2 regions of the Endozoicomonas sp. ALC020 genome follow, and region 1 is predicted to be linked to the other one. Evidence: predicted binding sites of a transcription regulator. Region 1 holds the regulator's gene; the other holds the start of a gene.

Evidence for each region. Region 1 encodes PhoB, which activates phosphate uptake and scavenging genes when phosphate is short. Its sites were predicted from a motif close to TGTCATANNNNTGTCANA; they were not measured.
Region 2: the regulator PhoB is predicted to act here: its motif matches at 4,698-4,715, upstream of ACOJUO_RS02695 (Na/Pi symporter).

Annotation. Positions count from the first base shown of each region.
Region 1 covers NZ_CP184830.1:2,545,918-2,551,776, forward strand. The annotation lists gene ubiA (4-hydroxybenzoate octaprenyltransferase) at 1-577, shown strand, start outside; gene phoB (phosphate regulon transcriptional regulator PhoB) at 907-1,596, shown strand; gene phoR (phosphate regulon sensor histidine kinase PhoR) at 1,641-2,960, shown strand; gene ACOJUO_RS09015 (hypothetical protein) at 3,401-3,823, opposite strand; gene ACOJUO_RS09020 (SpoVR family protein) at 4,425-5,859, opposite strand, start outside.
Region 2 covers NZ_CP184830.1:721,715-727,573, reverse strand. The annotation lists gene ACOJUO_RS02710 (esterase-like activity of phytase family protein) at 1-1,015, opposite strand, end outside; gene ACOJUO_RS02705 (hypothetical protein) at 1,609-2,364, opposite strand; gene ACOJUO_RS02700 (TonB family protein) at 2,602-3,348, opposite strand; gene ACOJUO_RS02695 (Na/Pi symporter) at 3,454-4,623, opposite strand; gene moeA (molybdopterin molybdotransferase MoeA) at 5,018-5,859, opposite strand, start outside.

The DNA.
Region 1 (5,859 bases):
GATCTATTTCTCCGGTATGGTACTTTTGTCTTTCATTCTTGTACTCTTTACCAATACTCTTACCGTCCAGCTCTCTTTTGCCGGATTATTGCTGGCCTCGGCTTACCCTTTTGCCAAAAGACACACTCATCTGCCTCAGGTGGTTTTGGGGGCTGCTTTTGGCTGGTCGATACCCATGGCTTTTGCGGCTCAGAGTGGCTCGTTGGGAAACATCGTCTGGCTGATGTTTCTGGCCAATCTCTTCTGGACAGTGGCTTACGATACTCAATACGCCATGGTGGATCGTGACGATGATCTGAAAGTAGGTATCAAGTCCACAGCCATTCTATTTGGCGAGATGGATAACCTGATTGTTGGTTGCCTGCAGGTACTTACCTTGATGACACTGGCCATGGCAGGCCATCAACTGGAGTTAGGTGCTCTCTATTATCTCTCATTGTTGGCTGTCGCAGCCCTTTTCGTTTACCAGCAATGGTTAACCCGTCGTCGTGAGCGTGAAGCCTGCTTCAAGGCGTTTCTTAGTAACCACTGGGCCGGAGCCATTGTATTTGCAGGTTTCGTGTTGAGTTATCTTTGATCTTCAATCCGGCTTAGAGCCCGGTAAGTATTGCTACTTATGGTGGCTGTGGGGATAAATGGCGAAAAGCCTTACCCTGTAAACCCTGAGGGATCTTTTTATTTTTAAGCTGCAATATCAGCCTTTAGTGTGTCATCTGCCTGTAACATTTCAAAGGTGTAATGTCCGGTGTATAGTGCGGTTGATCAAAGTAGTGAGAAACAGCCTGAGCGATAGGAAAGGTGCTGTCCTGAGACACTACCATCCTGATATAGCCCTAATGAGCTTCAGCTGATAGATGCCAGAACGTCACCGCCGAAATCGAATCGACAGATAACAGGTAGAGATTAATGCCAGGAAAGACCATTCTGATCGTAGATGACGAAGCACCGATTCGCGAAATGGTGACCGTTGCTCTGGAAATGGCAGGGTATGACTGTCTTGAGGCAGCAGATGCCAGAGAAGCGCACTCTCTGATTGTGGATAACAAACCCGATCTGATCTTGCTGGACTGGATGTTACCAGATGTCTCTGGAATTGAACTGGCCCGTCGTCTGAAGCGCAATGAGCTGACCTCTGAAATACCCATTGTTATGTTGACGGCCAAAGGTGAAGAAGACCACAAAATCCAGGGACTTGAAACCGGTGCCGATGACTACATCACCAAGCCTTTTTCTCCCCGCGAGCTGGCTGCTCGTTTAAAAGCGGTTCTCCGTCGTACAGGCGGATTTGATAACCAGTCTCCCATTGTCATCAAGGGATTGGAGCTGGACCCTGTCAGCCACAGAGTCTCTATTGATGGCTCACCTGCTGAAATAGGACCTACCGAGTACCGTTTGCTGCAGTTTTTCCTGACGCACCAGGAGCGTGCCTATACCCGTGGGCAGTTACTGGATCAGGTCTGGGGTGGCAACGTTTATGTGGAAGAGCGAACCGTTGATGTACACATTCGACGCTTGCGTAAGGCCTTAGGTGATAACTACGAAGCCTTTGTGCAAACGGTTCGTGGTACTGGATATCGTTTCTCAACGAGGGTGTAAACCTTTTATGCTCAGTGCTCAGCAGTTATCTGGCCGGGAGTAATATGACAACAATTTCAAAAACCCATTTGCTGAGCCGCATGATCGCCTACGTGATTGTCGGGTTTTCCCTGGGCTGGTTGTTTGGAGAGCCTTTTTTAGGACTCTGTGTGGTCATGGGAGGTTATTTTGTCTGGAGCTTCCGTCAGCTTTTCAAGCTGCTGGACTGGCTGAATGACCCCAAGGCCAGGAGCAAAGAGCCTCCTGAGAGTAAAGGGTTCTGGGGGCAAATTTTTGATGGTATCTATCGATTGCAAAAACAGCACAGTCGTTCCCGGCAAAAGCTGGCCGGAGTGATTGAACGTGTTCAGGAATCAACTGCTGCGCTGAACGACGGTGTTGTAATGATAGATAATCAGAGCAACCTGGAATGGTGGAATCCCGCCGCTGGAACTTTGATAGGGCTTAAGACGCCTGACGATCAGGGGCAGTTGATTACCAATCTGCTACGTGATCCAAGGTTTGTCGACTACTTTGAGCAGGGTGGTTATCAAAAAGCTCTTGAGATCCCCTCGCCAATCAACCCTGATCATCAACTGCAATTTAATATAACGGTTTATGGCAAAGGCAATCGTCTCATGACCGTTAGAGATGTCACGCGCTTGAATCAGCTGGAAGTCATGAGAAAAGACTTTGTTGCCAATGTCTCCCATGAACTGAGAACACCACTGACGGTTGTGTCTGGATACATCGAAACCATGCTGGACAGTCTGGGCCCGGATTCAGGTCTGCCCCCTGTTTGGGAAAAAGCACTGAACAGGATGCAGGAGCAGTCGCTGAGAATGCAGAATCTGGTGGCAGACCTGCTGTTGCTGTCCAAACTGGAGTCGGCTGAAGCTCAGGCAGACGAGAATGGGGTTCATGTTAAAACCCTGCTCAGCAGTATCGTTGAAGACGGATGTGCACTCAGTGGTGAAAGCCAGCATCAGATTTCTCTGGATTGTCCTGAAGATGTCTTTTTGGCAGGCAGCAGTAATGAGTTGCGCAGTGCCTTCTCGAATCTGGTCTTTAATGCCGTGCGCTATACACCCGAGGGTGGGAAAATACTTGTGCGCTGGTGGCAGGACGGGGAAGGCGGACATATGATGGTAGAAGACAATGGTGTCGGTATTGATCCAATGCATATTCCGAGGTTGACTGAGCGCTTTTACCGGATTGATAAAAGTCGTAGCCAGAATACCGGGGGAACGGGGCTTGGCCTGGCTATCGTCAAGCACGTCATGCTGAGACACGGAGGCAAACTCACGATCAGCAGTCACCCAGGAAAAGGCAGCCGCTTTATTTGCCACTTTCCGGAAAAATGCCTTGAGTTGGAACACTCATGAAAGCAGAAAAGGGCCGGTGGCACCTTTTCTGCTTTTAGGACTACCATCAAAAAATGAATAATCTTTTCATGGTTTCATCATTCGCGAACAGTCTGTTGTACTACAGACTGATCCTGACTATCTTTACTCTGAAACGCTAATCCCCGGGAGCTGGCAGGGTGGTGGATTTTAACCATCCTGCAAAGACCGGGCTTGCGTATTTGTATTTTCTTTACTAGTTTGTATCTGTCTCTTGAACACCTGCTGTGGGGTGCACTGCGGGCTGTTGGTCAGAGTGTTGATGAGAGTGGTCCCACCTGAGCACTCTGTAATGGGATCCCCAACTGATTACTTCGAGTCAGAGGGGGAGGTTTTTCAAAGAATGATACTTTGATCCATTGGTGTCTCTATTCAAGAAGTTGCAGACCGGGCATGAACCCGAAATACTGACGAAGGTAGACTTACTCTTCGCCAACGACGCATTCCAGACGTTTTTTGCCGGTGCGGTCCAGGTAGCTTTGGAAGTCACGCGGCAAGCGCCCTGTGGTAGAGCCATCCCATTGGACAGTGTCGCCGGCTTCTGTCTGGTACTCAAAAGTAAACCTTTGGACATTACGACGACGTTTTTGAGTCGCTATTTCCAGATGGTCCAAGTCTTCCATTGAAATGCCGCGTTCGGCCATGATCTGCTTAACGGCTTCAATGTTTTCGAGTTTGGCTTGACGCTCTTCGTCAATCTTATTGCGGGCTTCAACTTTCTCCTGCATTACGTCCTGCATTCTGGAGATGATACGCTCAAGATCTTCGACATGAACATCTTTAAACAAAGAGCGGATACGAGTTTTACTGCTCAGGCGGTGATGAATTTCTTCAAAAACGTTCATTCAGGAACTCCCAATTCAGACTAATTCGACCGGGTATTAATGGTTATCAATGACGGAGGTAACTATTTATACAGGAAGCTTTAAATTGATGGAAGCATTTAATGTGCTTTTATGGACTATTTAAATAGATTTAATAACGCTTTATGTGATGGTAGGAATAATTTTGTGCAATACATAAACGGTTATGAGTCATCAAGACATGCAAATGAATTGAATTGCTTTGAGTGGGTATTGCTTGTTTTTAAAAAACAGCCATTCAGCCGTGCATCTGACTCTTTGAAAATATCGTTAATAGGCATCAAGCTTCTGGTTATCACCGTAGTCAGTATTTTTTGCATTGAACGGAAGGGCTGGTTCTTTCTGTCGTGGCAGCGGGGATTCGGTTTTAAGTGGATAGGATATGTGGGGCCAGAAGCCTGCCGGACTTAAGGCCGTCCCAAGCAGCTACTGCTCCTGCATCCATGCAGTCGTGAGGTTGCAATAGCAACCCTTGCTGCGGGGTGACCCGGACGGAGGCTTAAGTCCGGGAGACTCTCGGATGGCTTTTTAATTCTTATTAGTTTTCAATATAAAAAGACCCTCGTCTTTCAATCAGATCTTTTTAGTGAGACTTCCCGGAATCTTTTTTATCCGGGCACTGATAGCTTTTGCTTACCTTGTTATCAATGGTCACCGACTCCAGTTTGACATCAAATTGCCAGAGCCGGTGTACGTGCCTGAGTAATTCCTCTGTACTTTTATCCAGTGGACGTCCCTGGTGCTGGTAATGTCTGAGAGTCAGGGTTCGATCGCCACGCACATCCACATCAAAGACCTGGATATTGGGCTCCCGGTTGCCAAGATTGTATTGAGCAGCCAGCGACTCCCTTACTTCTTTGTATCCGGTGCTGTTATGAATCGCATCGACTTCCAGGTAGGACTTGCTTTCGTCATCCAGAACCGAGAAGAGTCTGAGTTCTCTCATCACCTTGGGAGACAGGAATTGCAGAATAAAGCTTTCATCCTTGAAGTTTTTCATCGCAAAATGCACGGTTTCCAGCCAGTCACTGTCGGCAATGTCCGGGAACCAGTGTCTGTCTTCATCGGTAGGATTTTCACAGATTCTGCGAATATCCTGAAACATGCTGAAGCCCAGTGTGTAGGGGTTGATGCCGCTGTAGTGCGGGCTGTCAAAGGGAGGCTGGTATACGACACTTGAGTGAGAGTGCAGAAATTCCAGCATAAAGCCATCGGTGACTTTTCCTTCATCATAAAGCTCATGGAGAAGATGGTAGTGCCAGAAGCAGGCCCAGCCTTCGTTCATCACCTGGGTTTGACGTTGAGGGTAATAGTATTGGGATACTTTCCTGACTATTCGCAGCAGTTCACGCTGCCAGGTTTCCAGCAGTGGCGCATTTTTTTCCAGAAAGTAGAGAATGTTCTCTTCCGGGTCTTTAGGAAAGCGTTCAACTTTTTTCTCTTCTTTATCTTCCGTCTTTGGAATAGTGCTCCAGATGTCGTTCAGGGTTCTCTGAATATACTCTGCTCTTTCCTGCTGGCGCTCTTTTTCCTGTTCTGCTGAAAGTGGTCTCGGGCGCTTGTAGCGATTAACACCCTGGTTCATCAGGGCATGGGCAGCGTCCAGAACATCTTCAACCGCTTCAACGCCATATTTTTCTTCGCACTCAGCAACATAACGCTTGGCAAACATCAGGTAGTCAATAATGGATTCGGCATCGGTCCAGGTCTGGAACAGATAGTTACCTTTAAAGAATGAGTTATGACCATAACTGGCATGGGCCAGTACCAGAGCCTGCATGGTCATGGTGTTTTCTTCCATGAGATAAGCAATGCAGGGGTTGGAGTTGATCACAATTTCATAAGCCAGCCCCATGCGGCCGCGCTGATAATTCTGTTGGGTATGGAGAAACTGTTTGCCAAAGCTCCAGTGACTGTACATTAATGGCATGCCTGTAGAAGAGTAGGCATCCATCATCTGTTCGGCACTGATGACCTCAATCTGGTTCGGGTAAGTGTCGAGCCGGAACTTGTCTGCC
Region 2 (5,859 bases), 1.8 Mb from region 1:
TAGTAAAGGTCACCACCCTGACAGGTGGGACATGTTCATTGATATTCCATTGTTTGGCATCCTGAACCAGAGCTCCGGCGGTTGCTGCAACGTAATGGTTGCTCTTGGGAATACGGTCAAGACTTTTCACACCTAATCCCTGTTGAATACCCTTCAATCCCATGTGGAAAGGAATCCAGTTGTTGTTTTCAAAATGTTTAGGCAGTTTGAATGCGCTATCTACCTGACCGGGTCTGTGATCATTTTCTGTGAGCAGGAATTTTGATGACAGTCCGATATCGACGTGGTGAACACCTTTGGAGAGTTGCAGGGGAATTTCCCTGAAGGTATGCAGGAAGGCTGCCGGAATCAGGTCAAGCACAGGTACAGGGAAGAACTCATGGGCATCATACCAGGCTTTCAGAAAACCATTGTTTCGGGTGGCCAGACTGGTTTCGTCACGATTCGCGTGCCTGTAGCCGTAGCCTGCATAGGCGGGGATGTCGATTGCCCTGTAGTCAATAACGCCGGTAACGCCTCTATCACTCTGACTGGAGGAAATCATCAGCTCACCGTCTTTGGTCAGAGTGATGGCGCTGGGGGCAATATGACCATCGTTCAGCCAGAGGGGATGGGTTTTGGCATTCTTGCCTTCGGTGATAGGGTATTCGAACACTTCACTGGGTAAAGGTCCGCCGTGATTAGGATTCTGACGATCCAAAACCACCTTGCTCATATCCAGCTCGTAGTAGTGGGGCTTGGAAAAGACCCCCCAGCCATGACGACCGATGAAGCCTGCTCCGGCATCTCCAGAAAGCAGGTAGAGTGTCCCTGTTGAACCATTTCCGACATGAGCGAAGTGAGCACCAGTAATATGAGTGACCCTTTTCTGGTCGTCCGGGCGCAACAGGTGACTTCCCAGATACCTGACGCTTTTATGAGGGGCTGATTTCCCTGGGGATTCTGCTGACCATCCGGGAGTCGAAAGAGTCAAGCAAAGCGTTAAGCCAACCAGGGCACTTCTTCTTTTCATCATTGATAAAAACACCTGAAATGAAACAACCCCATAAAGATAGCCATAATTTTTCATTGCAGGTGTATTTTTGACTGAAGTCGCTTCTAAAGCACCAGAGACGGGAAGGGAGTACCTGAAAGTCTGATAGTCAGGGTTTGATTGGGTTGCTTGGGCAAGTGAGCCATCGATCACAAAGCTCTCGGTTATAGAGATGCGATATAATGCGGCAGTCGCCTGCATGAATGCAGATGAAGAGCACGATAACACAGGGAAGAAGATCCGGTGGTCAGACAAGAGCTCCCACCGCTTCAGGCAGAAAGTCCTCAAACTGATCAGCTGTAGCCAGGGAGTCTCAATGAGCCTCCGCTTGCGAAAGCTTAACAGGTCTATCCTTAGCTGGGCTTCTTCAGAATAAACGGACATTACCGTCTGATGCAGCAGCTGGATCAATGGATACGTCGGCGCAAGCCGAAAACGCGGCACTGAAACGTGATCGGACCAGGTGCGGACCCGCTTAAGGAGTTGATGTGGAAGCCGGAGGTTAGAAACGTCCGACTGTCCGATTTAGCAGGTTTAAGTACCTGGTTAGGTACTTATCTACCGGCTTATTCGATTCAGTTACAATCAAAATAAGTCAAAGCCTGCTCTAAAAATAATTTAAAGCTGTTTGGAAAAGACTTTGTAAGAGTCGTTAATTCGTTTAATAGCTTATTTATTTCTTCCAGATAACTCCAAGTCTCGGATACGTCAATTGTGTCGTTCTGGTCAAGATATTCTTTTAGCTTGTTGTTTAAAATCTGGTATGACAAAGCTTTCTGTGAAAATTCAGAACTATCTTTATCCGCCTTATCAGCTAATTCCGTTAGGGTGCCACACTTGTGCTCTTGAAAAGTGCCTGAAAAACTTGCGTCCCCAGAGACGCCAGCAACACTAAACAGCCTGCCCATTGCTACTGATTGCCCTGGATTGCCAGCTGAAACTTTCATCCGCTCAAAAGCCTTTTTTGCTAGCAATTCAGAATCATTCGTGACTGTTTTTGTGAGTGTGGCTAAATAAGCTTTGCTCATTGATAACGATGAAAAAACTCTCTCTAAAGATTCGTTCATAGATACTAAGTGAGGAATGATGGTGAAAATGGACTGAGACCCAAAGGTTGTTATGATAGTTTGAACTCTTTCAGCCAGTTCCAGAAACTCACTTCCTCTCCTGTCCATGTCATCTATAAGCTGTCGTCCTTGCTTTAAGTGTTCTTCGCTTATTTTAATCGCAAAGACAAAGGGAGATGAAACGATCAATATAACCGAAATAAAAACTGTGGTAAAAGTTTGCATAGGTGTTTCAACTTCTTTTCGGTTTGCATTTTTGCTCATGTTCTGCCAGCTAACCCCTGCTTCACCACGCGGGCAAAGCACGTCGGGAAGAGAGGTGAAGCCTCGGGATAGAATTGGCAGAATTACGCGATAACTATAGTGTAATCAGTGATAGCTGGGTGGTGATGTGCTGGCAGTGAGGCCCTGATACGCCAGGTAAATCTCCGGGAACCTCTGATGCGTCGGCAGCTACAGCGAAATTGTGAGATTGAGTAATGAACTTAAGGAGCTGGCCGGTCACAGCAGCTGATATTTAATGGAGAGAATCACCGTAACCGATTTCTTGTGAGGTGTCGGTAAGGGCAGGGAGCGCTCAATGGCTTTCAGACTACTGGCTTCGAATGCCTTTTTACCGGCCAGTACAGTCGCCTTTTCCAGTGTTCCGTCAGAGTTGATTTCAATTTTGATTTTTACTTCTCCTTCCAGTCGCCTTCTTTTAGCCTGGTAGGGATACACTTTGTAGCGATTGATCCGGTATTGAAGTTGAGCCACCCATTTCTGAAATTCATCAGGCTCCAAATGCCCGGCTTTTGAAGTGATGAGTTCTTCGACGGGCTCTCCCGATGTCTGCTGGTTGAGAGCAGATACCGGAGGCTCACCCGGTTTTGCGTGCCTGTGTTTGTTTTCTTCCTGATTGGCCGACTCTTGCTGAATCTTTTTCTTTTCGGCTCTGGTCGTTATGACTTTCTTGTTCTCTGCTTTTTCAGCCTGCTCTGTTTTTTCAGTGCTTTGAATGTGTTCAGTGTTTTCAATCTGAGAATCTGGCTTTGTCAATTCCGAGCCGGTCATTGCTTCTGTAGCGGTCAGGTTTTTTTCAATGGCAGGTGTTATGTCGGGTTGATGAGACACCAGTTTGATTTGAATGCCGGGTGATTTTGCAGCAGTCAACCAACTACTCCCGCTATAGCCCAAAAGTAAGGTGTGAAAGACAACTGACAACGTCAGGGGGATGACCAGATGCCTGATGGTGGTTTCCTGTTCCATGATTGGCAACCCACAGAGCATAGCAATTTAAACAGGAATTAAAGAAACAGGTCTGTAGAGGAAACCCCGACATGGTCAGGGCTTCTTAAGAATATCAGGAAGGCTTTACCGGGCTACCAAAATCCCGAGGCCCGGTATGACAAAGAAGGCCAGCAAAAGATACAGGAATGCATAAGCGCGGTTTTTTATAGCCAGATCAGACAATTTTTCTGCAGCGTAGAGAGGAATCTCACGGAGCCACCTGATGCCATAGATAAGGGCTACGGCAAACACGTTGAAGAACAAGTGTACCAGAGCAATGGTCATTGCGTGCTCTGCGTCTGCACCGACGATGGCCGTTGCTGAAAGCAGCGCTGTGATGGTTGTACCGATGTTGGCACCCAGAGTAACAGGGTACATCTGACGAACGGTGAAGACGCCACTGCCTACCAGAGGAACCATAAGACTGGTGGTAGTAGAAGAGGATTGCACCATTACGGTCATAACAGTACCGGAGGCAATACCGGAAATCGGACCACGACCAATAGACTTGTGCAGAATGTCCCTGGCACGTCCCACCATAACTTTTTTCAGCAGCTTGCCCAGTCTTACGACCGAGCTGAAGATAAGGAAGATACCGAAGGCGATCATGGTCAGGCCAGCCAGCGTGCTGTCGGGCAGGAGGCCTGCAAAATCCTTGACAATATTCACGGCCGGCTTGGTCAGGGGTTTGACGAAATTCAGGCTGCCCATATCAATAGCAGAGCCACCCACCAACAGTGCGGCTATGTGCTGTGAAATATCGCTCAGGAAGCCGGTCATCAATTCCAGAGGCAACAGAATCAGAACCGCCAGATAGTTAAAGAAGTCGTGAACTGTCGAAGCAGCAAAAGCTCGCTTAAAGGATTTGTCGCAACCCATGTGACCCAGACTGACCAGAGTATTTGTGATGGTGGTACCAATATTGGCTCCCATTATCATGGGGATCGCCATCTCTACCGGCAGGCCGCCAGCCACGAGGCCAACGATAACAGAGGTTACTGTACTGGAAGACTGAACCAGAGCCGTGGCGAGGGTACCGGCTATCAGTGCCAGCATAGTGTTGTTGGCAAAGCTGAACAGCTCTGCAGCTGCTTCTGCGCCACCTACGGCCATTTTAAAACCAGAGCCCACTACGCTGACGGCAACCAGGAGAGCATAGATCCAGAGGATAACTCTCAGCCAGATACGGCCATAGTGCCTGCTGGTGTATTTATAGTCAGCTTTGGTGCTGGCTTGACTTGTTGCTTCAGACATTTTCTGCACCTTGGTGCTGTGTGGATAGAGATGATGGCGAAAATATAGGTGTTTTGTTTCAGAAATATTACAGTTATGACATTTTTTTGAAATATTTAAAAAGCCCTCCAGGACCAGAGGGTGTCGCAAAAGGTCAATTAAAACGCTTCAAGCTTCAAACCGTCATCTCCGCGAAGGCGGAGATCCACTGTTCGTGGTGGGTTCCCGCCTACGCGGGAACGACGATCTTGATATATCCTGCTGACCATACCCTTTTGCGACACCCTCACCAGGGCAAAGACTGCAGAAATATGACAGTGCTCGTTTTCGGGGCAACCCTTTTCCATGCCGGAACCCGGAGGTCCCAAAAGCATGGGAGCCAGAGTGATGCGACAACCTGCAGAACAGGGAGTAGTTACCTGAGAAGTTTATCGAACAACTGCACTCTAACCGTTTCTCCTGCCTCAATATTTCCCTGGGAAGCGGGCAAAATGATGTAACAATTAGCCATACTCATGGATCGGAGAATCCCCGACCCCTGACTGCCCGATGTGACTACCTCGGCTTCTCCTCTCTCGTTGGTTGAGAGAATGCCCCTCTGGAATTCCAGGCGACCGGGTTGTTTCTTCAGGGGAGTGAGGCACGTTGCTGGTAGTTCAGCAGCAGGAGTTGGTTCTGCTCCCATCATATGTTGCAATGCGGGCGCTGCCAATTGTTGGAAAGTTACCGTAGCGGAAACCGGATTGCCGGGTAGCCCAAAGAAAACACTGTTGGGAAGTTTACCAAAGGCAAAGGGTTTGCCGGGTTTAATGGCCAGCCTCCAGAACGAAGTATGGCCTATTTCACTGAGAATATCTTTGACAAAGTCGACGTCACCTACGGATACCCCACCAGAGGTAACAACTGCATCAGCCTGCTGATCAGCTTTCAGAAAAGCTTTCCGGATCTCGTTGCGGTCATCATGGAGTTTTCCAAGGTCAATCACTTCTGCACCCAGTCGCTTGAGCATCGCTGATACTGCAAACCTATTGCTGTCGTATATATTACCTTGTCCGAGAGTCTCGCCGGGCAGCTTCAGTTCATCACCCGTGGAAAAGAGCGCTACTTTTATTCTGCGAATGACTGGAACTTCAGGGATTCCCAATGAAGCCAGCAGACCTATATCCTGGGCTTTGATGATGTGTCCCTTTTCAAAAACCTGACAACCTTGAGGAATATCTTCACCGGCACGGCGAACATTATTGCCTGACTGAGAGG